Regions from separate parts of the Stenotrophomonas sp. YJH_SMC_105-26 genome, predicted to be linked through region 1. Evidence: predicted binding sites of a transcription regulator. Region 1 holds the regulator's gene; the other holds the start of a gene.

The links. The regulator HrcA, encoded in region 1, represses chaperone genes, less so after heat shock. The targets are predictions, from matches to a motif close to TTNGCACTCNNNNNNNNNGAGTGCNAA.
Region 2: a site for HrcA is predicted at 3,784-3,810, ahead of AC5P7F_RS06210 (co-chaperone GroES). Genes of this name have one in related genera too.

The regions. Positions count from the first base shown of each region.
Region 1 is NZ_JCAFSD010000003.1:283,443-295,290, forward strand. It holds gene AC5P7F_RS11085 (MFS transporter) at 1-982, opposite strand, end outside; gene AC5P7F_RS11090 (AraC family transcriptional regulator) at 1,055-1,852, shown strand; gene dnaJ (molecular chaperone DnaJ) at 1,913-3,037, opposite strand; gene dnaK (molecular chaperone DnaK) at 3,192-5,114, opposite strand; gene grpE (nucleotide exchange factor GrpE) at 5,297-5,812, opposite strand; gene hrcA (heat-inducible transcriptional repressor HrcA) at 5,876-6,940, opposite strand; gene recN (DNA repair protein RecN) at 7,056-8,717, shown strand; gene AC5P7F_RS11120 (LysR family transcriptional regulator) at 8,828-9,745, opposite strand; gene AC5P7F_RS11125 (GDSL-type esterase/lipase family protein) at 9,843-11,150, shown strand; gene fur (ferric iron uptake transcriptional regulator) at 11,214-11,630, opposite strand; gene AC5P7F_RS11135 (outer membrane protein assembly factor BamE) at 11,734-11,848, shown strand, end outside.
Region 2 is NZ_JCAFSD010000001.1:1,351,836-1,363,683, reverse strand. It holds gene AC5P7F_RS06225 (protein-disulfide reductase DsbD domain-containing protein) at 1-1,351, opposite strand, end outside; gene cutA (divalent-cation tolerance protein CutA) at 1,348-1,686, opposite strand; gene AC5P7F_RS06215 (endonuclease) at 1,755-3,545, opposite strand; gene AC5P7F_RS06210 (co-chaperone GroES) at 3,857-4,144, shown strand; gene groL (chaperonin GroEL) at 4,226-5,875, shown strand; gene AC5P7F_RS06200 (DUF6445 family protein) at 6,009-6,620, shown strand; gene AC5P7F_RS06195 (serine hydrolase) at 6,709-7,872, opposite strand; gene AC5P7F_RS06190 (aspartyl protease family protein) at 7,940-8,869, opposite strand; gene AC5P7F_RS06185 (response regulator) at 8,976-9,683, shown strand; gene AC5P7F_RS06180 (sensor histidine kinase) at 9,716-11,014, shown strand; gene AC5P7F_RS06175 (MarR family transcriptional regulator) at 11,087-11,587, shown strand; gene AC5P7F_RS06170 (DNA alkylation repair protein) at 11,584-11,848, shown strand, end outside.

The DNA.
Region 1 (11,848 bases):
TGGCCGAGAACGCCGAGGAGAGCACGAAGCCGATCAGCACTGCCAGCACTGTGGTCCATAGCAGATCGGCGTGCGGCAGCATCAGCGCGAACGGGGCCACGCCGAGGATCGAGGTCCAGATGATCGGCTTGCGGCCGATGCGGTCACCCAGCGGGCCGCCGAGGAAACCACCGGCGGCAGACGCCACCAGGAACGCGAACAGATGCAGTTGCGCCTGTGCCACCGGAATGCCGAAGTGGTGGATCAGGTAGAAGGTGAAGTAGCTGCCGATGCTGGCCATGTAGAAGTACTTGCTGAAGATCAGCACCAGCAGGATCGCCAGCACCTTGGCCACGGTGCGCGACGAATGCCGCGGGGCCATAGACGCGGTGCTGGCCGGACGCGGTGTGCCCAGGTGCAGTGCATACCAGCGGCCAACATAGGTCAGCAGCGCGATGCCGATCAGCGCGGCGCCGGCAAACCATGATGCGGCACGCTGGCCATACGGCACGATCACGGCCGCAGCGATCAACGGCCCCAGCGCGGTACCGAAGTTGCCACCCACCTGGAACACCGACTGCGCGAAGCCATGGCGACCGCCCGAGGCCAGCCGGGCGATGCGCGAGGCCTCCGGGTGGAAGATGGCCGAACCAATGCCGACCATCGCCGCAGCCATCAGCACCACCGCGTAGTTCGGCGCAAAGCCGAGCAGCAGCATGCCGCACAGGGTCGAGGCCATGCCGATCGGCAGCGAGTACGGTGCCGGGTGGCGGTCGGTGGCCATGCCGATCAACGGCTGGAAGATCGACGCGGTGAGCTGGTAGGTCAGCGTGATCAGGCCGATCTGGGTGAAGCTGAGGTTGAAGCCGCCCTTGATCACCGGATAGATGGCCAGGATCAGGGACTGCATCATGTCGTTGACGACATGCGAGGTGGAGATGGCGGCCAGCACGCCGGGAGCCACCGGGCGTGAGGTCGTTGCGGGAGAAGCCAGGGTCGACATGGACACAGTCAGGTTGGGGGCGAGCCACGCATGCTACGGTGGGCCCCCACTCCCTTCTGCCGCGTTCGGGTCATGGCCTATCGCAAAAAGGACACTCCGTGCCCGATCCGCGAGACCGCGCCGTGGAACGAAGTGCCGGTACACCGCCCGGTGACCAGCCGCGCCCGGCACTACCCGCCCGGTACCCACATCGCGCCACACCGGCATCGCCGTCACCAACTGGTCTTCGCCATGTCCGGCCTGATGGTGGTGCGCGCGGACGGTGGCCGCTGGGTCGTGCCCTCCACCCGCGCGATCTGGGTTCCGGCCGGCATGGTGCATGCGGTGGACTGCATCGCCGAGGTGCACATGCGCAGCCTGTACGTGGAACCGGACTTTGCACCGCAACTGCCGGATGGGGCGTTCGCAGTACAGGTGGCGCCGCTGCTGCGCGAACTACTGCTGGCGGCCAGCCTGATCGAGTCCGCGCACGTGGACGACAGCCGCGACGGTCGCGTGGTGCGCCTGCTGCTGGACGAGCTGCACCGCATGGACGTGCTGCCGCTGCACCTGCCCTCGCCCACCGACCCGCGCCTGCAGAGGATCTGCCAGCACATCCAGAAGCATCCCGCCGACGACGCCACGCTGCAGGACTGGGCCCAGGCCCTGCAGGTGGACGTGAAGACCATCCAGCGCCATTTCGCCGGCGAACTGGGCATGACCTTCGGGCAGTGGCGGCAGCAGGCGCGCCTGCTGGCCGCCCTGGAGCGGCTGGCAGTCGGCGACAAGGTCATCGATGTGGCGCTGGCGATGGGCTACGACAGCCCCAGCGCGTTCACCAGCATGTTCAAGCGCCAACTGGGGCAGACGCCCGCGGCGTTTTTCCGCTGATCGCAAACGAAAACGCCGGGCATGGCCCGGCGCTACCGCTCAACGCTTCGGTTGAAAAACTCAGGACGTCATCCGGTCCCAGAAGCCCTTCACGCCATCCATGAACGTCGCCGACTTCGGCGAATGCTTGCGTGCTTCCTCGCCGACAAAGGTGGCTTCGAACTGCTCCAGCAGCTTGCGCTGTTCGTTGGTGAGGTTGACCGGGGTCTCCACCACCACGCGGCAGTAAAGGTCGCCCTCGCTGCGGCTGCGCACCGAACGCACGCCCTTGCCACGCAGGCGGAACAGCTTGCCGGTCTGGGTCTCGGCCGGGATGCGGATTTCCGCTTCGCCGCCGAGGGTCGCCACGCGTACGGTGTCGCCCAGCGCTGCCTGCGAGATGCGGATCGGCACTTCGCAGTGCAGGTCGTCGCCATCGCGCTGGAAGATCGCATGCTCGCGCACGCGCACTTCCACGTACAGGTCACCCGGCGGCGTACCGGCCGGACCGGCCTCACCTTCACCCTGCAGGCGGATGCGGTCGCCGGTATCGACGCCCGCCGGCACCTTCACCGACAGCACCTTGTCTTCCTCGACACGGCCGTTGCCGTGGCAGGTCTTGCAGGGCTTGGCGATGATCTGGCCACGGCCGCCGCAGTTGTGGCAGGCCTGCTGCATGGCGAAGATGCCGCGCTGGATGCGCACCTGGCCGCGGCCATGGCACACATTGCAGGTTTCGACCTTGCCGTCTTCGGAGCCACTGCCATCGCAGTCGCCGCACTCGGCCAGGGTCGGGATCTCGATGCGGCGCTCGACGCCGCGTACCGCTTCTTCCAGGTCCAGCTCCATCACGTAGCCGATGTCGGCGCCGCGACGGGCCTGGCGCGGCCCACCGCCGCCACCGCCAAAAATGTTGCCGAAGATATCGCCGAAGATATCGTTCATGTCCGGGCCGCCCGGACCACCACCGCCCATGCCGTGCTCGAACGCGGCGTGGCCGTGGCTGTCGTACATGCGGCGCTTGTTGCCATCGGACAGCACTTCGTAGGCTTCCTTGCACTCCTTGAAGGAGGCTTCGGCCGCCGCATCACCCGGGTTGCGGTCCGGGTGGAACTTCATCGCACAGCGACGGTAGGCCTTCTTCAGCTCGTCGTCGGTGGCGGTGCGGGCAACGCCCAGCACTTCGTAGTAATCGCGCTTGCTCATATGGTGAATCTGGTTCCGGAAAGTCGGGATTCGTCAAAGCGGAAGAGCGGAACCAGGTCCGCTCTTGCGTCGGGCGCCCCGACACGCCGGTGGGCGGTCAGGACCCTGATGCGACAACGGGACGCTGATGGCCAGCGTCCCGTGTCGGTCCGGATCAGGACTTCTTGTCGTCCTTGACTTCGGTGAACTCGGCGTCGACCACGTCGTCCTGCGCCTTGCCGGCGTTGCCGGCGTCGGCGCCCGGGGCACCGCCCTGGTCGGCCGAAGCAGCGGCGAACAGCGACTGGCCGGCTTCCTCCAGCACCTTCGACTTGGCTTCGATCTGTGCCTTGTCGTCACCCTTCATCGCGGTTTCCAGGTCGGCCAGGGCCGCCTCGACCTTGCCGATGACATCGCCGCCGACCTTGCTGCCGTGCTCGGTGATGGCACTGCGGGTGCCGTGGATCAGGGCATCGGCCTGATTGCGGGCCTGCACCAGCTCCTGGAACTTCTTGTCTTCTTCGCGGTTGGCTTCCGCGTCGGCGACCATGCGTGCGATCTCTTCCTCGGACAGGCCCGAACCGGCCTTGATCTCGACCTTCTGTTCCTTGTTGGTCTTCTTGTCCTTGGCCGACACGTGCAGGATGCCGTTGGCGTCGATGTCGAAGGACACTTCCACCTGCGGCAGGCCACGCGGAGCCGGCTCGATGCCGGACAGGTCGAACTTGGCCAGCGACTTGTTGAAGCGGGCCTGCTCGCGCTCACCCTGCAGCACGTGCACGGTCACGGCCGACTGGTTGTCCTCGGCGGTGGAGAACACCTGCGAGGCCTTGGTCGGGATGGTGGTGTTCTTCTCGATGATCTTGGTGAACACGCCGCCCATGGTTTCGATACCCAGCGACAGCGGGGTCACGTCCAGCAGCAGCACGTCCTTGACGTCGCCGCCCAGCACGCCGCCCTGGATCGCAGCGCCCAGTGCCACGGCTTCGTCCGGGTTGACGTCCTTGCGCGGTTCCTTGCCGAAGAATTCGGTCACCGCCTGCTGCACCTTCGGCATGCGGGTCTGGCCACCGACCAGGATCACTTCGCTGATGTCGCTCGAACGCAGGCCGGCATCGTTCAGGGCGACGCGGCACGGCTCGATCGACTTCTTGATCAGGTCTTCCACCAGTGCTTCCAGCTTGGCGCGGGTCAGCTTGATGTTCAGGTGCTTCGGACCCGAGGCGTCAGCGGTGACGTACGGCAGGTTCACTTCGGTCTGCTGGGCGCTGGACAGCTCGATCTTGGCGCGCTCGGCAGCGTCCTTCAGGCGCTGCAGGGCCAGCGGATCCTTGCGCAGGTCGATGCCCTGGTCCTTGTTGAATTCTTCAACCAGGTACTCGATGACGCGGTTGTCGAAGTCTTCGCCGCCCAGGAAGGTGTCGCCGTTGGTGGCCAGCACTTCGAACTGCTTCTCGCCGTCGACGTTGGCGATCTCGATCACCGAGACGTCGAAGGTGCCGCCGCCCAGGTCGTACACCACGATCTTGCGATCCTTGTTGTCGCCCTTGTCCAGGCCATAGGCCAGCGCGGCCGCGGTCGGCTCGTTGATGATGCGCTTGACGTCCAGGCCGGCGATGCGGCCGGCATCCTTGGTCGCCTGGCGCTGGCTGTCGTTGAAGTAGGCCGGCACGGTGATGACCGCTTCGGTGACCTTCTCACCGAGGAAGTCCTCGGCGGTCTTCTTCATCTTCTCCAGCACCTTGGCCGAGATTTCCTGCGGGGCCATCTTCTTGCCATCGCTGGTCGACACCCAGGCATCGCCGTTGTCATGGGCCAGGATGCTGTACGGGACGTGGGCGATGTCCTTCTGCACTTCGGCGTCGGTGAACTTGCGGCCGATCAGGCGCTTCACCGCGTAGAAGGTGTTCTTCGGGTTGGTGACGGCCTGGCGCTTGGCCGAGGCGCCCACCAGGACTTCGCCGTCCTTGGTGTAGGCGACGATCGACGGGGTGGTGCGATCGCCTTCCGAATTCTCGATGACGCGGGCCTTGCCGCCGTCCATGATCGCCACGCACGAGTTGGTGGTGCCGAGGTCGATACCAATGATCTTGCCCATGGGGGAGACTCCTGAGGATGCTTGTTGGGGTCAGTCCGGCCGTTCGGCCGGTGGATGAATACGATGTGGGGGAGGCTCGTGGAACATTCAAGCCATCTCCCGAACGCTGTGTTTCCGGTCGCCCGGCGCGTTCAGCGTCGGGCCGGGTGACGGGACATTCCCGCCTTCCGGCCCTGGAGGGGTCAGTCGGCGGCCACCACCACCAGCGCCGGCCGCAGCAGGCGCTCGTTGAGCAGGTAACCCTTCTGGAACACGGTCACCACGCTGCCCGGGGCGGCGTCTGGGGCCGGCACCTGGCTGATGGCCTGGTGGTGTTCCGGGTTGAACGGCTGGCCGATCGGGTCCAGCAGGACCAGCCCGTTGTCGGCGGCAACCTTCAGCAGCTGCTTGTAGGTCAGCTCCAGGCCCTCGCGCAGCGGATGCGGGTCATCGCCGGCCGCCTTCAAGCCGGCATCCAGGCTGTCGAACACCGGCAGCAGCTCGCCCAGCAGCTTCTCGTTGGCGAACTTGCGGGCCTGCTCGATGTCACGGGCAACGCGCTTGCGCTGGTTCTCGATGTCGGCGCGCTCACGCAGCGCATCGGCCTTGATCTGCTCGACCTCGGCGCGCAGGCGCTCCACTTCGTCGTTGACGCCGGCGGCGGCGGCCGCATCGGCGGCAGTCTGCTGGGATTCGATATCTGGATGTTCGTGGTTCATGTCTGGGTCCCTGGCGGTCAGTCTCCGCCTCCACCCACCCTAGTGTGGGCGGGATGCTGCGTTTCAAGCGTCGGATGTTCCAGGAGTGCGCCCGGCTGGCGAAAACGCCGCGCCGAGTACATCGGCAGTAGCCTGGACCAGCGGGATCATCCGGTCGTAGGCCATCCGCTTGGGGCCGATCACGCCCAGCACGCCCAGCACCTGGCCATTGGCGGCATAGGGGGCGGTGACCAGCGAGACCCCCTGCAACGGCATCATCCCGGTCTCTTCGCCAATGAAGATGCGCACCCCCGGGGCCTGGATGGTGCGCTCCAGCAGCTGCAGGATCTCCCGCTTGCTGGAGAACAGCTCGAACAGCTCGCGCAGCCGCTCCAGGTCGGACAGGTCCTGCACCCCCATCAGACGGGTCTGCCCGGCCACCAGCATGTCATCGGCCGCCGGCTGCAGGGCCTGCTCGGCCAGCTCGATGCTGTGCGCCAGCAGCTGCTCCAGCTCCGAACGGGCATCACGCAGTTCCAGCAGCAGGCGGGTGCGGATCTCGGCCATCGGCAGGCCGGCGAAATGCGCGTTGAGGTAGTTGGCGACCTGTTCCAGCTGGCCCGGCGCGAACTCCTGGCGGGTCTCGATGACCCGGTTCTGCACCTCGTTGTCGGCGAACACCAGGATCGCCAGCACCCGGCGCCCGTCCAGCGCCACGAAATCGATCTGGCGGAACGCGAACTGCTCGCGCCGCGGGGCGCTGACCACGCCGACGAAGTGGCTCATCGCCGACAGCAGCTCCGAGGCGCTGCCAAGCAGGGCCTGGGTGCTGCCGCCGCCGGCCAGTTCCTGGCGCAGCCGGGCCAGCTCGCCTTCGCCCGGCGGCTGCATCTGCAGCAGGCTGTCGACGAACACCCGGTAGCCATGTGCGGTCGGGACGCGCCCGGCCGAGGTGTGCGGCGAAGCCAGCAGCCCCAGGTCTTCCAGGTCACCCAGGATGTTGCGGATGGTGGCCGGACTGACCTCCAGCCCGGCCACGCGCGCCAGCGTCTGCGAGCCGACCGGCTCACCGTCCTGGATGTAACGCGCGATCAGCGTGCGCAGCAGATGGCGCGCACGCGGGGCAAGCTGGTCGGGAGAACCGTGCATGGAATCAACCTGTGAGACACGGACACTAGATAATGGCGGCGGATCACCTTGGCAAGTCATTGGACCTCCCGCGCCCGCGTGCTAGCGTTGCGCGGCTGCTGACACCCCCTTACCCATGCTCAGACATCTTTCGATCAAGGATTTCGCCGTCGTCCGCGCCACCGAACTGGAGTTCGGGCCAGGCATGACCGTGGTTTCAGGCGAGACCGGCGCCGGCAAGTCACTGATGGTCGACGCGCTGGGCTTCCTGTCCGGCCTGCGCGCCGACAGCGGCGTGGTCCGCCACGGCGCCGCGCGCGCCGAGCTGTCGGCCGAGTTCGCGCTGGACCAGCTGCAGGCCGCGCGCCAGTGGCTGGCCGACAACGAGCTGGACGACGAAGAACAATGCCAACTGCGCCGCGTGATCCGTGCCGATGGCGGATCGCGGGCCTGGATCAACGGCCGCCCGGTGACCCTGGCGCAGCTGGGCGACCTGGCCTCGCTGCTGGTGGAGATCCACGGCCAGCACGAGCAGCAGGCCCTGCTGACGCGCCCTTCGCAGCTGGCCCTGCTGGATGCCTATGCCGGCAACGAGGACGAGCGCCGCCAGGTGCGCCGCGCCGCTGCGGCCTGGCAGGCGCTGGTCGATGAATCGCTGGCGCTGTCGCAGCAGGGCGACGTCAGTGACCGGATCGGCTTCCTGGAGCACCAGCTGCGCGAGTTGGACCGCGAGGATCTGGAACCCGAATCGATTGCCGCACTCGGTGCCAGCCACCGTCGCCAGGCCCACGCCAGCGCCCTGCTGAGTGCCTGCCAGGCGGCCAGCAACCAGCTCAACGGCGACGACGGCAGTTCCGCACTGGACCTGCTGCAGCAGGTGCGCCACGAGCTGTCGCGCCTGATCGAGCACGACCCGCGCCTGGGCGAGGTGGACGGGCTGATCGAGAACGCCTCGATCCAGCTGCACGAAGCCCTGTCGCTGCTGGACCGCGTGCATGACGACCTCGACGCCGACCCGGAACAGTTCGAGGAGAACGAGCGTCGCCTCGGCCGCCTGCACGACCTGGCCCGCAAGCACCGTGTGCCGATGGACGAGCTGGGCGCGCAGCGCGAGCGCATGCACGCCGAAGTGGAACAGCTGCGTGGTGCTGACGAACGCCTGCAGCGCCTCGCCGGCGAGATCGACAAGGCCGCTGCGGCCTGGCGCGTGCAGGCCGGGCTGCTGACCGCCAGCCGCCGCGCCGCCGCTGCCGAGCTGTCGGCCACCACCACCGGCATCATCGCCGAGCTGGGCATGGGCGGCGGCCAGTTCCTGATCGAGCTGGAACCGCAGGACGCCGGCAAGCCCGACCCGCAGGGTGCCGAGCGCGTGGAATTCCTGGTGGCGGCCAATGCCGGGCAGCCACCGCGTGCCCTGCGCAAGGTGGCCTCGGGTGGCGAACTGTCGCGCATCTCGCTGGCCATCGAAGTGGCCGCGCTGGACCTGGATGCAGTGCCGACCATGGTGTTCGACGAAGTCGACTCCGGCATCGGTGGCGCGGTGGCGGACATCGTCGGCCAGAAGCTGCGCGCCCTTGGCGAGAAGCGCCAGGTGCTGTGCGTGACCCACCTGCCGCAGGTCGCCTCGAAGGGCCATGCCCATTACCGGGTCAGCAAGGCCCCGGTGGAAGGCATGACCCAGAGCGCAGTGGAAAAGCTGGACAGCAAGGCGCGCGAGGAAGAACTGGCGCGCATGCTCGGCGGCGTGGAAGTGAGCAAGGAAGCGCGCGCCGCCGCACGCAAGCTGCTGCAGGTGTAACGCCGGCCGAGCCGAGCATTGGCTCGGCTTCCGCACGGTAGTGCCGGCCGCTGGCCGGCACCCCGATGCGGGTGGATGAAGATCATGAGGTTGCCGGCCAGCGGCCGGCACTACCCCTGTGGCTGCGTCAGATCGACGTTCTCCACCAGGAAATCAAGAAACGCGCGCACCCGCAGCGGCAGGTAGCCGCCCTGCCCCAGGAACACCGCGTGCACCTCTTCCAGGTCACCGGGATTGGCGTCCTCCAGCACCGGCAGCAAGCGCCCGGCGGCAATGTCCTGCTGCACCTGGAATGCTGCCAGCCGCGCCATGCCCAGCCCACCCAGCACCAGCTGGCGCAGCGCATCGCCGTTGCTGGCGCGCGCGTTGCCACTGGGCAGCAGCATGCGTTCGCGCCCGTCCTGCAGCAACGGCCAGCCCTGCATCGCGCGCGCATGGCCGATATCCAGCCGGTTGTGCGACTGCAGCTCCTCGGCAGTGCGTGGCAGCCCGTGCCGCTGCGCGTAGGCCGGTGCAGCCACGATCATCATCCGCGTCGCACCAAGCCGCCGCGCCACCAGGCTGGAGCTCTTCAGTGGACCGGCCCGCACCGCCACGTCGGTGCGCTGCTCAAGCAGGTCGATCACCTCGTCATTGAGGGTCAGGTCCACGCCTACCTGCGGGTTGCGTTCGAGGAATGCCGGCAGCAGCGGCAACAGGAAATGCTGGCCGAACGGCACGTTGGAGTTGACCCGCAACCGTCCACGCGGCTCGGCATGGGCACTGGCACAGCGCTCGGCCTCCTCCAGGTCGGCCAGCACGCGCAGGCCGCGCTCGTAGAACGCGCAGCCTTCCGGGGTCAGCTGCAGCTGGCGGGTGGAGCGTTGCAGCAGGCGCGTACCCAGCCGCTGCTCCAGCCGGGCCACCAGCTTGCTCACTGCTGACGGCGTCATGTCCAGGGTGCGTGCGGCGGCGGAGAAGCCACCGGTCTCGATCACCCGCACGAACACTTCCAGTTCGCCGGATCGGTTGATGTCGGGTCGCGCCATGGCGATGAATCCAGTTCACAGATGATTGTCCATACGCAGTCTAGTTCACAGATGACCCCGGAATCACCATGGCGTTCCCTCCCACCTGGATTGCCCGATGAACCGCTTGAGCCAGCTCACCGCCACCGCCCTGCTCGCCCTGTCCGGCGTCGCCAGTGCCGCATCCGCCCCGCACTGGGTCGCCAGCTGGCAGGCCAGCCCGCAACCGGTCTGGGACGCGGATTTCCTGTTCCCGACCCTGGTTCCGGCCACGCTGCAGGACCAGACCTTCCGCCAGACCGCGCGCATCAGCCTGGGCGGGCCCCGGCTGCGGGTGCGGCTGAGCAATGCCTACGGCACCCAGCCGCTGCGGATCGGGGCGGCCAGCGTGGCCGCGGGCGCGGGCGCCACCCCGCAACCGCTCAGCTTCGACGGCCAGCCTGGGGTGTTGATCGGTGCCGGTCAGGAACGGCTGAGCGATCCGCTGGCGGTGGCCACGGAAGACCACCAGGCGCTGCAGGTCAGCGTTTTCGTGCCGGGGCCGACGCCGGTGCAGACGTTCCATTGGGACGGCCGCCAGACCAGCTGGATCGCCGGCGGCAATCAGGCCCGGGCGCGCGACCTGCAGGGTGCCAGTTCCACTACCGCACGCCTGTTCCTCACCGGGATCGAGGTCGAGGCCGCCGCCAGTGCGCGTAGCGTGGTGGTGATTGGCGACTCGATCACCGACGGCGCCACCGCCAGCCTCGACCAGGACCAGCGCTGGACCGACCATCTGGCCGCGCGTCTGGCACCGCGCGGCGTCGCGGTGGTCAACGCGGGCATTTCCGGCAATCGGCTGCTGAGCGACGGCATGGGCGAGTCGGTTCTGGCCCGCCTGCGGCGTGACGCACTGGATCAGCCCGGCGTCGCCAGCGTCATCGTGCTGATCGGCATCAACGACATCAGCTGGCCCGGTACTGCCTTCGCCCGCGCGCAGCCCCGGCCCAGCCTGCCCGAGCTGCAGGCCGGCTATCGTGCCCTGGCCGAACAGGCCCACCGGCGGGGTCTACGCATATTCGGCGCCACCCTGATGCCGTTCGCGGGCGCCCTGCCCGGCACGCCGCTGGACGACTACTACCACCCGGACAAGGAGGCCCTGCGCCAACAGCTCAATGCATGGCTGCGCAGCAACAGCCCGTTCGACGCGGTGATCGACCTGGACGCGGCGCTGCGCGACCCGGCCGATCCGTCACGGATGGCCGCCGCCTACGACTCCGGCGACCACCTCCACCCGGGGGATGCCGGCAACCGGGCGATGGCCGAGGCGGTGGACCTGGAGATCCTGCTCGGTTGCAAGGGGTCAGAGCCCTTTGCTGGCGCAAAGGGATCCGACCCCGCAGAGCGCCCGGGGCCGGCCCCCTTTCCTGGAGGGAAAGGGCCCTGACCCCGGCAACGAAAAACCCCGGGCAAGCCCGGGGTTTCGTCGCTAGCGGCTGGCCGGAACGGCCTACTTGCGCTTCTTGCGCACGTAGAGCACCAGCGAGTGTTCTTCCAGCTCATAGCCGTGATCGGCCGCGATCTTGCGCTGCAGCTCCTCGATCTCATGGCTTTCGAATTCGATGATCTTGCCGCTGTCCACGTCGACCATATGGTCGTGGTGGCCACCACGGTCCAGCTCGTAAACGGCCTGGCCACCCTCGAAATTGTGCTTGAGCACGAGGCCGGCGGCCTCGAACTGGGTCAGCACCCGGTAGACCGTCGCCAGGCCGATCTCGTCGCCATGCTCGAGCAGCTGGCGGTAGATGTCCTCGGCGGTCATGTGGTGCTGGTGGTGCTGGGCATTGCGCTGTTCGAGCAGCGCCAGGATCCGCATCCGCGGATGGGTCACCTTCAGGCCGACTTTACGCAGGTCGTGGGTTTCCATAGGTCTCCGTTCATTGGCGATTTAGCGCCAGCTGCCTCGGATTGGGTCGCGGTGGCACGCCGGGAGTGTATCATCGGTTTGATTTCCCCAACCGCCAGTCCCGATGCGCAATCTCCTGTTGGTCGCCGCCGTCGCCCTGTCCACCACCGGGTGCGGCATCATCTACAAGCAACCCATCTATCAGGGCAACCTGATCCGGGAAGATGCCGTGGCCAAGC
Region 2 (11,848 bases), on a different contig from region 1:
CGAACGCGACCAGCACGCCCAGCGTGTACCAGAGGGCATGGCTGCGTGCCCGCTCAGGGCTTTCGCCACTCTGCGCCAGGCTCAGCACCTTCAGCGACAGGATGGGCAGCACGCAGGGCATCAGGTTCAGCACCAGGCCACCGGCCAGCGCCAGCAGCAGCACCCACACGAACGAACGGTCCGGGTTCGGGGTTGTCGCCGGTGGGCGCGTGCGCAGTGCGTTGCCATCGCGCGCGTCGGCGGCGAACTCATTGCGCGCACCCTCACTGCCGCTGGCGGCGGGAGTGGCAATGCCGTCGTTGGGGACGGTCGGCAGCAGGCGCAACGGTGCGCCGTTGGCGGATTCACGTGGCACGCCGGCGGCGGGCAGCGGGCTGATCACCTCGTTGCGCGCTGGCGCCTGGTCAATGCTGGCGGACAGCTTGCCAGCGGGAATCGACAGCTTCACCCGGCGGGTCATCGGCGGGTAGCAGATGCCATCGGTCTGGCAGCCCTGGAAGGTCACCACCAAGGTGCTGTCGACGGCATCAGTGACAGTGCGGCGCAGCGGCAGCGGCACTTCCACCTGGTTGAAGTAGACCGAGACATCGCCGAAGTGCTCGTCGCGATGCGATTGCGCGGCCGGCCAGCGCGGCTTGCCGGCCAGCACGCCGGCGCTGCCTTCCAGCTTCAGCGAGGTGCGGTCGCGATACAGGTAATAGCCGGGCGCTGGGCTGAAGCGCAGCAGCAGGGTGTTGCCGTCACTGGCGATGGCATCGAAGCCGAACGCCTGTTCCGACGGCAGCGGCAGGGCCTGGCTGTTGTTGGCCGCGCCCGGCAGGCGCAGGCCACCGCTGTTGCCGGCACCGGCCAGCGGGTTGTTGAACGGGTTGGCCGCACCGGCACGCGCGGCAGGCACCGCCGCCGCCGCACCGGCGCCCGGCAGGGTGACCTGCACCACGCGCTTCTGCGGCGGGTAGCAGACACCGGCATCGGCGCAGCCCTGGTAACGCACTTCCAGGCTGATGGTGCCGGCAGCCTCGGACGGCGTGCCGGGCAGGGTGGCCTGCAGGCGCTCGCGATAGGTCTCGACTTCGCCGAAGAAATCGTCGTGGTGCTTGTCGCCCTTGGGCATCTGCAGCGCGCCGGCATTGAAGGCCGGGTCGGCCTTGACGCTGGTGCGGTGGCGATAAAGGTAATAGCCCGGTGCGATCTTGAACTGCAGTTGCACCTGGCCCCGTTCGGGGGCACTGGCGGTCAGCGCGAACGCCTGGTCCACCGGCAGCAGGTCCTTCTCATCCAGCGCGAAGGCCGGCAGCGAGAGCCACAACAGGGCGCACAAGGCGGCGCCGCGCGCAAACAGAGTCTTCAATCAGTGTCCTCCCGGGTCTGTGCCCGGATCCAGTCCAGATACGCCGGCAGGCCGGCCCGGGTTTCGACCGCGATGCACTCCGGGAGTTCATACGGATGCAGTGCGACGATCCGGGCAATTGCGTCATCGACGCGGCTCGCGGTGGTTTTCACCAGCAGCTGCAGTTCGGCGTCGGTGGTCACCTCCCCCTGCCAGCGGTAGGTCGACTGCGCGCCATCGAGGCGGGTCACGCATGCCGCCAGGCGCTCGCCGACCAGCGCGTGCGCGATGCGCTCGGCACTGGCCCGGTCCGGGCAGGTGGTCAACAGCAGCAGGACGGGATCGACGGTCGACATGACCGCCGAGTATAGGGCCGCCGCCGGGTCAGGGCCGGGCGGCGGCAGTGGACCGCTGCGTTGCGCGGTCAGTTGGCCAGCTGGCAGGTGGCCGGCTTGGCCGAGGTGAACAGGGCCGGGGTTGCCCACTCGGGGTGGTCGATGAACGGGTTGCGGTTGCCCTGGAAGCTGTAGATCACGTCATTGCGCGCACGCTCGGCATCATCCGGCGGATCGGACAGGTGCCAGTCGATCAGCGTGGACAGCAGGCCCATGTAGGCCGGCGAACTGCTGGTCTTGACGATTTTGCTGCGGTCGTCGGTCAGCTCCAGGTCCGGCTCGGACTGGCCGGTGGCCGCATCCTTGCCGCCCTCGTAACGGATCGCCATGTACATCACCGCACGCGCCATGTCGCCCTTGCGCTTGCCCCACACCTCGAAGGTGCCGGTGTTGCCGTCCGGCGTGCGCACCCAGTTGGAGTTGCCCGGATAGCCGCCGCTGCCGCCGCCCTGGCCGTTGTTGGCCTCGGTGGCGCGCTCGCCGCAGTTGGCGTCGCACTTGCCGAACGGCTTGTTGCCACGGTCGGCGTTCCACTGCGCGTCGGTCAGGTACAGCATGTGGGTGTCGGTATACGGCGCGTACGGCAGGCCCTTGTCACCGGTGGTGGTGGCAAAGCCCAGCGAGTTCGGCCAGGTGTGCTCGCGGTTGTACTTCAGGCCACTGCCACTGCCGGCGCGATCGGTCACCTTGGCGTAGCTGTGGTTGCGATATGCATCGAGGATCCTGCCGGAATTGTTCGGATCCTCGTCGGCGATTTCCAGAATGGTCCAGGTACTGGTGCCCGAGCCGCTGTAAGGGTAGGCGGTGTGGCCCTTGATGGTGGCATGCAGCGAGCAGCGCAGCTGGCTGGGGCTGCTGGTGTTGACCTTGGAGTAATAGCCGGCCGGCACGCCCGGGTTGCCCGGGTCCGGATTGCCGCCGGTGCTGGCCACGGTGAAGGCGATGCGGCTGTCGGCGGCCGGGTGCGCGCCCTGCAGGTCGGTGATGCGCGCGGCGCGGATGTCGAAGCGGCAGGCCTCACCGGCCACCAGCGCAGTGTTGGTGGACAGCTTCACGCTGCGGCCGCTGGCCGGGAAGGTCAACGGCACGCTGCCGGAGGTGCCGCAGCTCAGGGCGAAGGCGCCACTGGCCAGGTTCACCGTCTCGCTGAACACCACTTCCAGGTCGGCGGCGGCCGGGAAGGTGCTGCTGCCCTGCGCCGGGGTGGTGGTGGAGACCGACGGCGGTGTGTTCGGGCCCGGGGTTCCGCCGCCACTGAAGGTCTGGCCGTTGTTGCAGCTGCCGAAGGTCTGCCTGGCCGACTCGGCCCAGGTGAAGTGGGTGTACTGGCTGCCGCTGCCGGTCAGCTGCAGCGAGGTGCCCGCGGCCGTGCTGTTGGTCTCGGCCACCGGGATGTTCTGGCTGGTCATGCCGGCGGCAGGGCCACCGGAGGCGGTGATGGCGCCCTCGTAGCTGAGGAACTGGACCACCTTGCCGCTGGCATCGACCAAGGCGATGCCGTCGTTGGGGCCGTTCTGGATGCCGTTGGTCGGGTAGTTGACCACGGCGATGGTCGCGCTGCCGCAGCCGGCGGCGGTGCCGGCCGGGACCGGGTTGTTGGCGTAGACCGCGGCCGCCGAAGGATTGCTGCCGTTGTAGAGGTAGAGGCGGTAGCCGGACAGGTCCTCGCCGGCGGTGGCGACCACTTCGATGGCTTCGCCGACGTCACCGGCGGCGGTGCTGTCGTCGTAGTGCAGTTCGTTGATGAAAACCTCGGCCTGGGCCGGCGCGGCGGCCAGTGCCAGCAGGCAGGCGGCGGCAAGCGGGGACAGCAATCGCATCGACTACTCCTTGTGATTGGGAATGCCTGACCGAGCCTAAGGCCGATCCAGTGACACTTTGTCGTAAATGAACGTCAGATATCTGACAGTGCGACGCTTGTCACCGAAATTGTCCAAGCCCGACGCCTTGGCCGAGGCGCGCGGGCGGAAAAATTTTTTCATTCCGCCCTTGAAAGGGGGCGGCGGGGCTCCATCTCTGCCCTGCTCCCGACGTTGTCGGGTTTCTTCACGTGCGGTTCTGGCACTCGCCTGGGGTGAGTGCTAACATCGCCGGACTTTTTTAGACCAATCAATCACTTAAGAGGTCTCCTATGAGCATCAAGCCGCTGCACGACCGCGTTGTGGTCAAGCCGATCGAAGCCGACGAAATCTCCGCCGGTGGCATCGTCATCCCCGACTCGGCCAAGGAAAAGTCCACCAAGGGTGAGGTCGTGGCCGTCGGCCCCGGCAAGCCGCTGGACAACGGCAACGTGCGCGCGCCGTCGCTGAAGGTCGGCGACAAGGTCATCTACGGCCAGTACGCCGGCAGCTCGTACAAGAGCGAAGGCGTCGAATACAAGGTCCTGCGCGAAGACGACGTGCTCGCCGTCATCGGCTGAGCCCCGGCGCGACCTGTTTCAACCTGATCCCAAACTCCCAGCCGCCGGGCATCGTCCGGCGCTACCAATGAGGTAAATGCAATGGCTGCCAAGGATATTCGTTTCGGTGAAGACGCCCGTTCGCGCATGGTGCGCGGCGTCAACGTTCTCGCCAATGCCGTCAAGGCCACCCTGGGCCCGAAGGGCCGCAACGTCGTGCTGGAAAAGAGCTTCGGCGCGCCGACCATCACCAAGGACGGCGTCTCCGTCGCCAAGGAAATCGAACTGGCTGACAAGTTCGAGAACATGGGCGCGCAGATGGTGAAGGAAGTTGCTTCGCGCACCAACGACGATGCCGGCGACGGCACCACCACCGCCACCGTGCTGGCTCAGGCCCTGATCCGCGAAGGCGCCAAGGCCGTTGCCGCCGGCATGAACCCGATGGACCTCAAGCGCGGTATCGACAAGGCCGTCTCGGCCGCCGTCGCCGAGCTGAAGAACATCTCCAAGCCGACCGCCGACGACAAGGCGATCGCTCAGGTCGGTACCATCTCGGCCAACTCGGACGAGTCGATCGGCCAGATCATCGCTGACGCGATGAAGGAAGTCGGCAAGGAAGGCGTCATCACCGTTGAAGAAGGCTCGGGCCTGGACAACGAGCTGGACGTGGTCAAGGGCATGCAGTTCGACCGCGGCTACCTGTCGCCGTACTTCATCAACAACCAGCAGTCGCAGACCGCTGACCTGGATGACCCGTTCATCCTGCTGCACGACAAGAAGATCTCCAACGTCCGTGACCTGCTGCCGGTGCTGGAAGGCGTCGCCAAGGCCGGCAAGCCGCTGCTGATCGTGGCCGAGGAAGTCGAAGGCGAAGCGCTGGCCACCCTGGTGGTCAACACCATCCGTGGCATCGTCAAGGTCGTGGCCGTCAAGGCCCCGGGCTTCGGCGACCGTCGCAAGGCGATGCTGGAAGACATGGCCGTGCTGACCGGCGGCACCGTGATCTCCGAAGAAGTCGGCCTGTCGCTGGAGAAGGCCACCATCAAGGACCTGGGCCGCGCCAAGAAGGTGCAGGTCTCCAAGGAGAACACCACCATCATCGACGGCGTCGGCGACAAGGCCAACGTTGATGCACGCGTGGCGCAGATCAAGACCCAGATCCAGGACACCTCCTCGGATTACGACCGCGAGAAGCTGCAGGAACGCGTGGCCAAGCTGGCCGGCGGTGTTGCCGTGATCAAGGTCGGCGCCTCGACCGAAATCGAAATGAAGGAAAAGAAGGATCGCGTCGACGACGCCCTGCACGCGACCCGTGCGGCCGTTGAAGAAGGCGTGGTTCCGGGCGGCGGCGTTGCCCTGGTCCGCGCGATCACCGCGCTGGCCGGCCTGAAGGGCGCCAACGAAGATCAGAACCACGGCATCCAGATCGCCCTGCGCGCGATGGAAGCCCCGCTGCGCGAGATCGTGGCCAACGCCGGTGACGAGCCGTCGGTCATCATCAACAAGGTCAAGGAAGGCACCGGCAGCTTCGGTTACAACGCCGCCACCGGCGAGTTCGGCGACATGCTGCAGTTCGGCATCCTGGACCCGACCAAGGTGACCCGTTCGGCGCTGCAGAACGCCGCCTCGATCGCTGGCCTGATGATCACCACCGAAGCCATGGTTGCCGAAGCTCCGAAGAAGGACGAGCCGGCCATGGGTGGCGCCGGTGGCATGGGCGGCATGGGTGGCATGGGCGGCATGGACTTCTAAGTCCACGTCCCCCGGCGGTCGTTGCCGACCCTGGTCGGCACGCCCTCCCGATGCAAGGAAGAACCCCGCCGCAAGGCGGGGTTTTTCGTTGCCCGGTTGCCGCCGCAGCAGCGCATCGCTACGCTCGGTGGCCATGCCTACCTCCTTCATCGTCGTCGACGACTTCCTTTCTCCTGCCGATGCGCAGGGGCTGCGCCAGGCGGCGCTGGGCCTGACCTATCCGGTGCAGGAGGGTGCATTCCCCGGCCGCAATTCGCAGCAGCGGCTGGAACTGGATGGGCTGTCCGGCGCGGTCTCGCGGCTGGTCAACGAACCGCTGCGGCCGGTCAACCCACTGCAGTCGCACGGCAAGTTCCGCCTTACCCTGGCCGGTGACACCGGCCGCGCCAAGGTGCACGCCGATCACTCGCACTGGTCGGGCATCCTCTACCTGAGTGCACCGGAGCACTGCGAGGGCGGCACCGAGTTCTTCCGCCACCGCCGTACCGGCACCGAGCGCATGGCCCTGGATGCAGCGGAGCTGGCCGCATTGGGCTATGCCAACGGCGGCGACATGCATCGTGACATCATCGAGCGCGACAGCAACGACGACAGCCAGTGGGAAATGACCATGCGCATCCCGATGCGTTTCAACCGGCTGGTGCTGCTGCGGCCCTGGTTCTGGCATACCGCCGGGCCAGCGTTCGGCGACCGCCCGGAGAATGGCCGGCTGGTGTACCTGATGTTCTTCGAGCAGGCGCGCTGAGCGGAGCAGGCATCCACGCGTGAGGTGGATCCACACGCCATGCATGGTTGCTCCCATCCGCACTCCCCGCCCAGGGATCATCGCACCGTCATTCGACGAAGGCCTTCGCCGCGCCGTACTCCCACTGCCATGGCACGCCGGTATCACCCAGCACGAACGCCACCAGTGCCGGGAAGGTGGCCTCGGCCCGTACATCGTTGCCCAGGATCACCACGCAGCGTTTGTGCCGCTCGATGCACACCAGGGTGTTGCCGACCGCATCGTCGTGGCCGCCCTTGTAGAAGCCTGCACCCTGGGGGCCACGGAAGGTCACCACGCCCAGGCCCGCGGCCAGATCCCGGTGCTGCTGCGCAACGGGCAGCTCCGGCTGCAGCGTTGGGAACTGGCTGGCGGTGGTGATCGGCAGCTGCGGCCGCACCAGTTCCCTGCGCATTGCCGCAGACAGCCCATCGCCGCGCACATAACCGGCGGCGAAGTGGGCCATGTCGGTGATGGTGGTATCCATCGATCCTGCCGCCCGCACACGGCTGCGTTGATCGTGCGGCTCTGTATTGCCTTCGACGGTCCAGCCATCGGCCAGGTTGCCGGCGAAATCCGCGCGCCACGACATGCTGGTGCGCGCCATGCCGAAGCGATCGAACACGCGCTGCTGCATCAACGCACCCACATCCTCGCCCAGTCGCCCACGTTCGATCACGAACTGCAGCAGGATCAGGCCCTCGCCGGAATAGCCGTAGCGGCTGCCGGACTCGAAGTGGAACTTCAACCGGCCATCCGGTTCGAGAAAGCCGAAGTTGGCAAAGCCGCTGGCGTGATTCAGCAGCTTTCGCGGCGTGAGCCGGCGCCAGCGTGCATCACTCGCCAGCACGCTGTAGTCGGCGTACTTCTTCGGTTCGGGCGGGTAGTCTGGCAGCGGCACGTCCAGAGCTGTGGCGATGCTGGCATCCAGATCGATCCCCCCGTCCTGCGCCAGCTGTGCGACCAGGTGGCCGAAGGCCATCTTGGTGAGCGATGCGGCATACATCACGGTGTCGGTGCGCAGCGGCTCGCCTGCGGCGTTGCGTTCACCGTAGGCGGCCACATGCACCACCTTGCCGTCATCGATCACCGCCAGCGCCATCCCGCGCGCATGGGCCGCCTGCATCAGCCGCCGTGCTTCGGCATCGATGCGAGTGGGCGAGGGCACGGGTGGCGGCGCGGCCAGTACCGCCAGCGGGAGCAGCGTCAGCAACATCAGGGTGGCACGGCACATGCGTGGAACTCCTGGTGGGGCGCACGGTGATGCTACGCCGGGCTGCCGCTGGCGTCATCGCCAGTTGTCAGCCGGCCTGCGGCCGGCGCAGGCAGATCCGTGCTGCGCCGGCACCGATGTCCACCTGGCCGCCGCGCATTGCATCGGCACCGAGGATCAGCGCCGGCCGGCCCTCCAGGCCGATCGCCTTGAACACCGGCAGTTCGCTGATGCGGACCTCCATCGACGGGTGCTGCCAGCCGCCGCCGGTCATGCCGGGCAGGGTGTACAGCCAGGTTGCCTGCTTGCCGCCGCCCAGGCCTTCGGTGCCCTTTTCACGCACCCGCACCCGCGCGTCGCTGCCGTCGGTGCGCAGCCCCAGTGCGCGGGCGGCTTCGGCGTTGAGGACGGTCTGTGCGGCACCGGTGTCGACTACGGCGATGGCGTCCACCGCGGGCGCGCCCAGTGCAAGCGTGATGAAGCCGAACTGGCGCAGGCCGCCAGTGCGGCCGGGCAGCGCATTGGGCTGGCAACCCGGTCCTTCCAGGTTCAATCCGCCGGGTGTCCACAGCGCCAGTAGATTGCGGCCGAAGTCCCAACGGGTGTCCCAGCGCCCGGTCAGATCGTTGCCGATCAAGCCGTCGATGGCTGGATCATCATCCTTCGGCAACGATGACAGATCGACGTTCATGGCTTGGGCCTGCAGCTGCCAGCTGCCCAGCTGCCAGGACGTGCTGCGCATGCGCTGCAACCGCGCCGAAGCTGCACTCGCCCCTTGCGCCTGTGATACCTCTGCATCCGCGTCCTCCAGGCCATAGCGCCGCACGACGCGGGCATCGACCAGCGTTGCCCCCGCGGCACTGTCGACCACGAAGCGCAGCGGTTCGGCGCGCCCGTCCAGCGAGACGGCCACCGCCGGATGACCGCCCTGCATCCACATCGGCAGGATGTGCGCGGCGGCGTTGGAGGCGAGCGCAGGCAAGGGAGCGGCGAACAGGGGCAACAGGAAGAGGCGCAAGGGAAGACTCCGCAGTGATCGTGGGTGACCATTGGCGCACGGCGGCGTATCGCCGGAATATCGGCGTTGATACCGTCCTGATACACAGGTGCTGGATACTGTCCGAATGAGTACTCCCATCCGTGTCATCGTCGTCGACGACGATGCCAGCATCCGCGACGCCATCGCCGACCACCTGCTGCTGCACGGCTACCAGGTACGCCTGGCGGCGGATGCGGCGGCACTGGACTTGCTGCTGCAGGCCGAACGACCGGACCTGATCATCCTCGACTGGATGATGCCCGGTGAGGATGGGCTGTCGGTCTGCCGCAGGCTGCAGGCGAGGGCGATCCCGATCCTGATGCTGTCGGCGATGGGGGCTGCACCGGACCGCGTGATCGGCCTGGAGATGGGCGCGGACGACTACCTGGCCAAACCCTTTGATCCGCGTGAACTGCTGGCGCGGGTACGCGCACTGCTGCGCCGTCAGGACAAGCTGCGCACGCAGGTGGCCAGCGAACTGCGGTTTGATGGCTGGCGATTGCTGCCCGACCAGCGTCGCCTGTTCGCACCGGACGGTGCCGAGCTGGTGCTGAGTCGTGGCGAGTTTTCTCTGTTGCTGGCGCTGGCCGAACGTCCCGGGCGGGTGCTGGGGCGTGAGCAGCTGCTGCAGTTGAGTCGCGGAGAAGCCAGTGACAGCGTGGACCGTGCCATTGACCTCGCGATCAGCCGCCTGCGCCGCAAGCTCGGGCAGGCCGCGTCCGGGGCAGAAGCCCTCGTGCAGACACTGCGCGGGGAAGGGTATCGCTTCGACGCTGAGGTACAGGTGCTGTGAGCAGCCGGTGGTCGACCACTAGCTGGATCGCGATGCTGGCGCTGGCCAGCCTGCTGCTGGCAACCCTGGCCAGCGTTGCAGTGGTGGGTTGGATGCCTCGGCCCGCGCCGCCACCGATGCGGCTGGACCATGCGATGCAGGTACTGCGTGGGGAACAGGCGCCGGCGTCACTGGGATTGCGCAGGGCGACGCAGGACGCGCCCCCCCAAGGTAGCGCCAGCGACTGGCTCGCGCAGCTGGCGGCCGCGCAGATGGGCATGCCGGCCGAGGATGTACGCCTGGCATGGACGGGGCAGGGCAGGGCGCCCGATGTGCAGGTCATCGAGGGTGGCGCGGTACTGGACGCCTCCGGTCGTGCTGGCGTGCTGAAATCACAGGCCGCGCTGCTGACCGCGATGCAGTGGCCGCCGTTTGAACTGGGGATGCGCCAGGCCGACGGCCGCTGGCGGGTGGTCGGCAGCGACCATAGTGACCTGGCGGCCTGGCGCCGCCAGGTGATGCTCGCCCTGTTGGGCGGTGCGATCCTGCTGGCGCCGTTGGCGGCGTGGGCGTCGATCCGGTTGGGGCGCCCGCTGCGGCGCCTGGCCGAAGCGAGCGCACGCGTCGACCTGCAGGCCGAGTCGCCATTGCCCGACGATGGCCCACGCGAAGTGCAGATGCTGGCCGCCGCGATCAGCACCGGTCGCGAACGCCTGCGGGTCCAGGCACAGGACATGACCCATATGCTGGCGGCAGTGGCGCATGACCTGCGCACGCCCCTGACCGGCCTGCGCCTGCGCGCCGAGTTCGCTCCCGCACCACAGGCCGCCCGGATGGTGGCGGACATCGAACGCATGGACGCGATGATCGAGCAGGTGCTGGACTATGCACGCGGCGAGCTGCAGCCCTTGCAGATGCGCTCGCTGGATCTGGCTGCCCTGCTGCAGGAATGCCTGCAAGGGGCGCTGCTGCGCGGGGTCGACATTTCGCTTCAGTGCCCGGATACGCTGCCGTGGCATGGCGATGCGCTGCTGCTCCGGCGCGCGGTCGACAATCTCATCGACAACGCCGAGCGTTACGCGGGCGCCGTGGAGCTGCATGTCGCCGTGTGGGGACATGGGGTGCAGCTGGATGTGATGGATCGCGGGCCGGGCATCGCCGAAGCTGATCGTGTCCGCCTGCTGCAACCGTTCCAGCGCAGCGAAAGCTCGCGCAGTCGCGCTACCGGTGGGACCGGGCTGGGACTGGCCATGGCCGCCAACGTGGCCAGGCGTCACGCAGGCGAACTGCAGCTGCTGCACCGCGAGGGCGGCGGGCTGATCGCGCGCCTGCTGCTGGGAAAGCTCCCCTGATATCGGCTGTGATTTACAGGTAGCGGCTATCCGGTGATATGATTAGGCGCCTAACCATATCGTGTTCGTGAGATGATCGAAGCCAAGCATCAGGCCCTGCTGGAGGAATCGCAGCGACGCGGCCACGCCAACATCGCGCAACTGCGCCTGTGCTTCCAGCTGCTCTCGTTGTCCTCGTCGATCGATCGCGACTGCGCCGCGCGGCTGGCACCGCATGGGCTCAGCGAGGGCCGCTTCATCGTGCTGTTCCTGCTGCACGGGGCCGGTGGCACGCTGCCGCCGCACCTGCTGGCCGAGCGTGCCGGCGTGACCCGTGCCACCATCAGCGGCCTGCTCGATGGCCTGCAGCGTGAAGGCCTGCTGCAGCGTCGCAGCGATGACGGGGATGGCCGCCGTCTGCAGATCGTATTGACCGCACCGGGAAAGCGCTTGGCCGAGTCGTTGTTCGAGCAGCACACGCAATGGATCAGCGGCCTGTTCGACGACCTGGATGCGGGTGAACAGCAGCAGCTGTCGCAGCTGCTGCACAAGGTCTGGCAGCACACGGACGGCGGGCGGGAATCGGCAGCATGAGCACGCCCGTTCCTGCGCAAAGGCTGCATGCACTCAACAGTGGCAGCGCTGCTGCCACCCATCTGGCCGAATGCCTGGCCGTGGATTTCACCGCGCTGCTGCAGGTGGTGGCGCCTGCCCTTGAGCCGGAATCGCTGCAATGCATGCGCGATGCCTCAGGCAAGGGCATCACCCAGCGCATGGCGCTGGCGGCGCGGTTGCTGCACGAAGCCGGACAGGGGGAGCCTGCGCGCTGGCAGGCGCATGCGTCAGACACGGTGC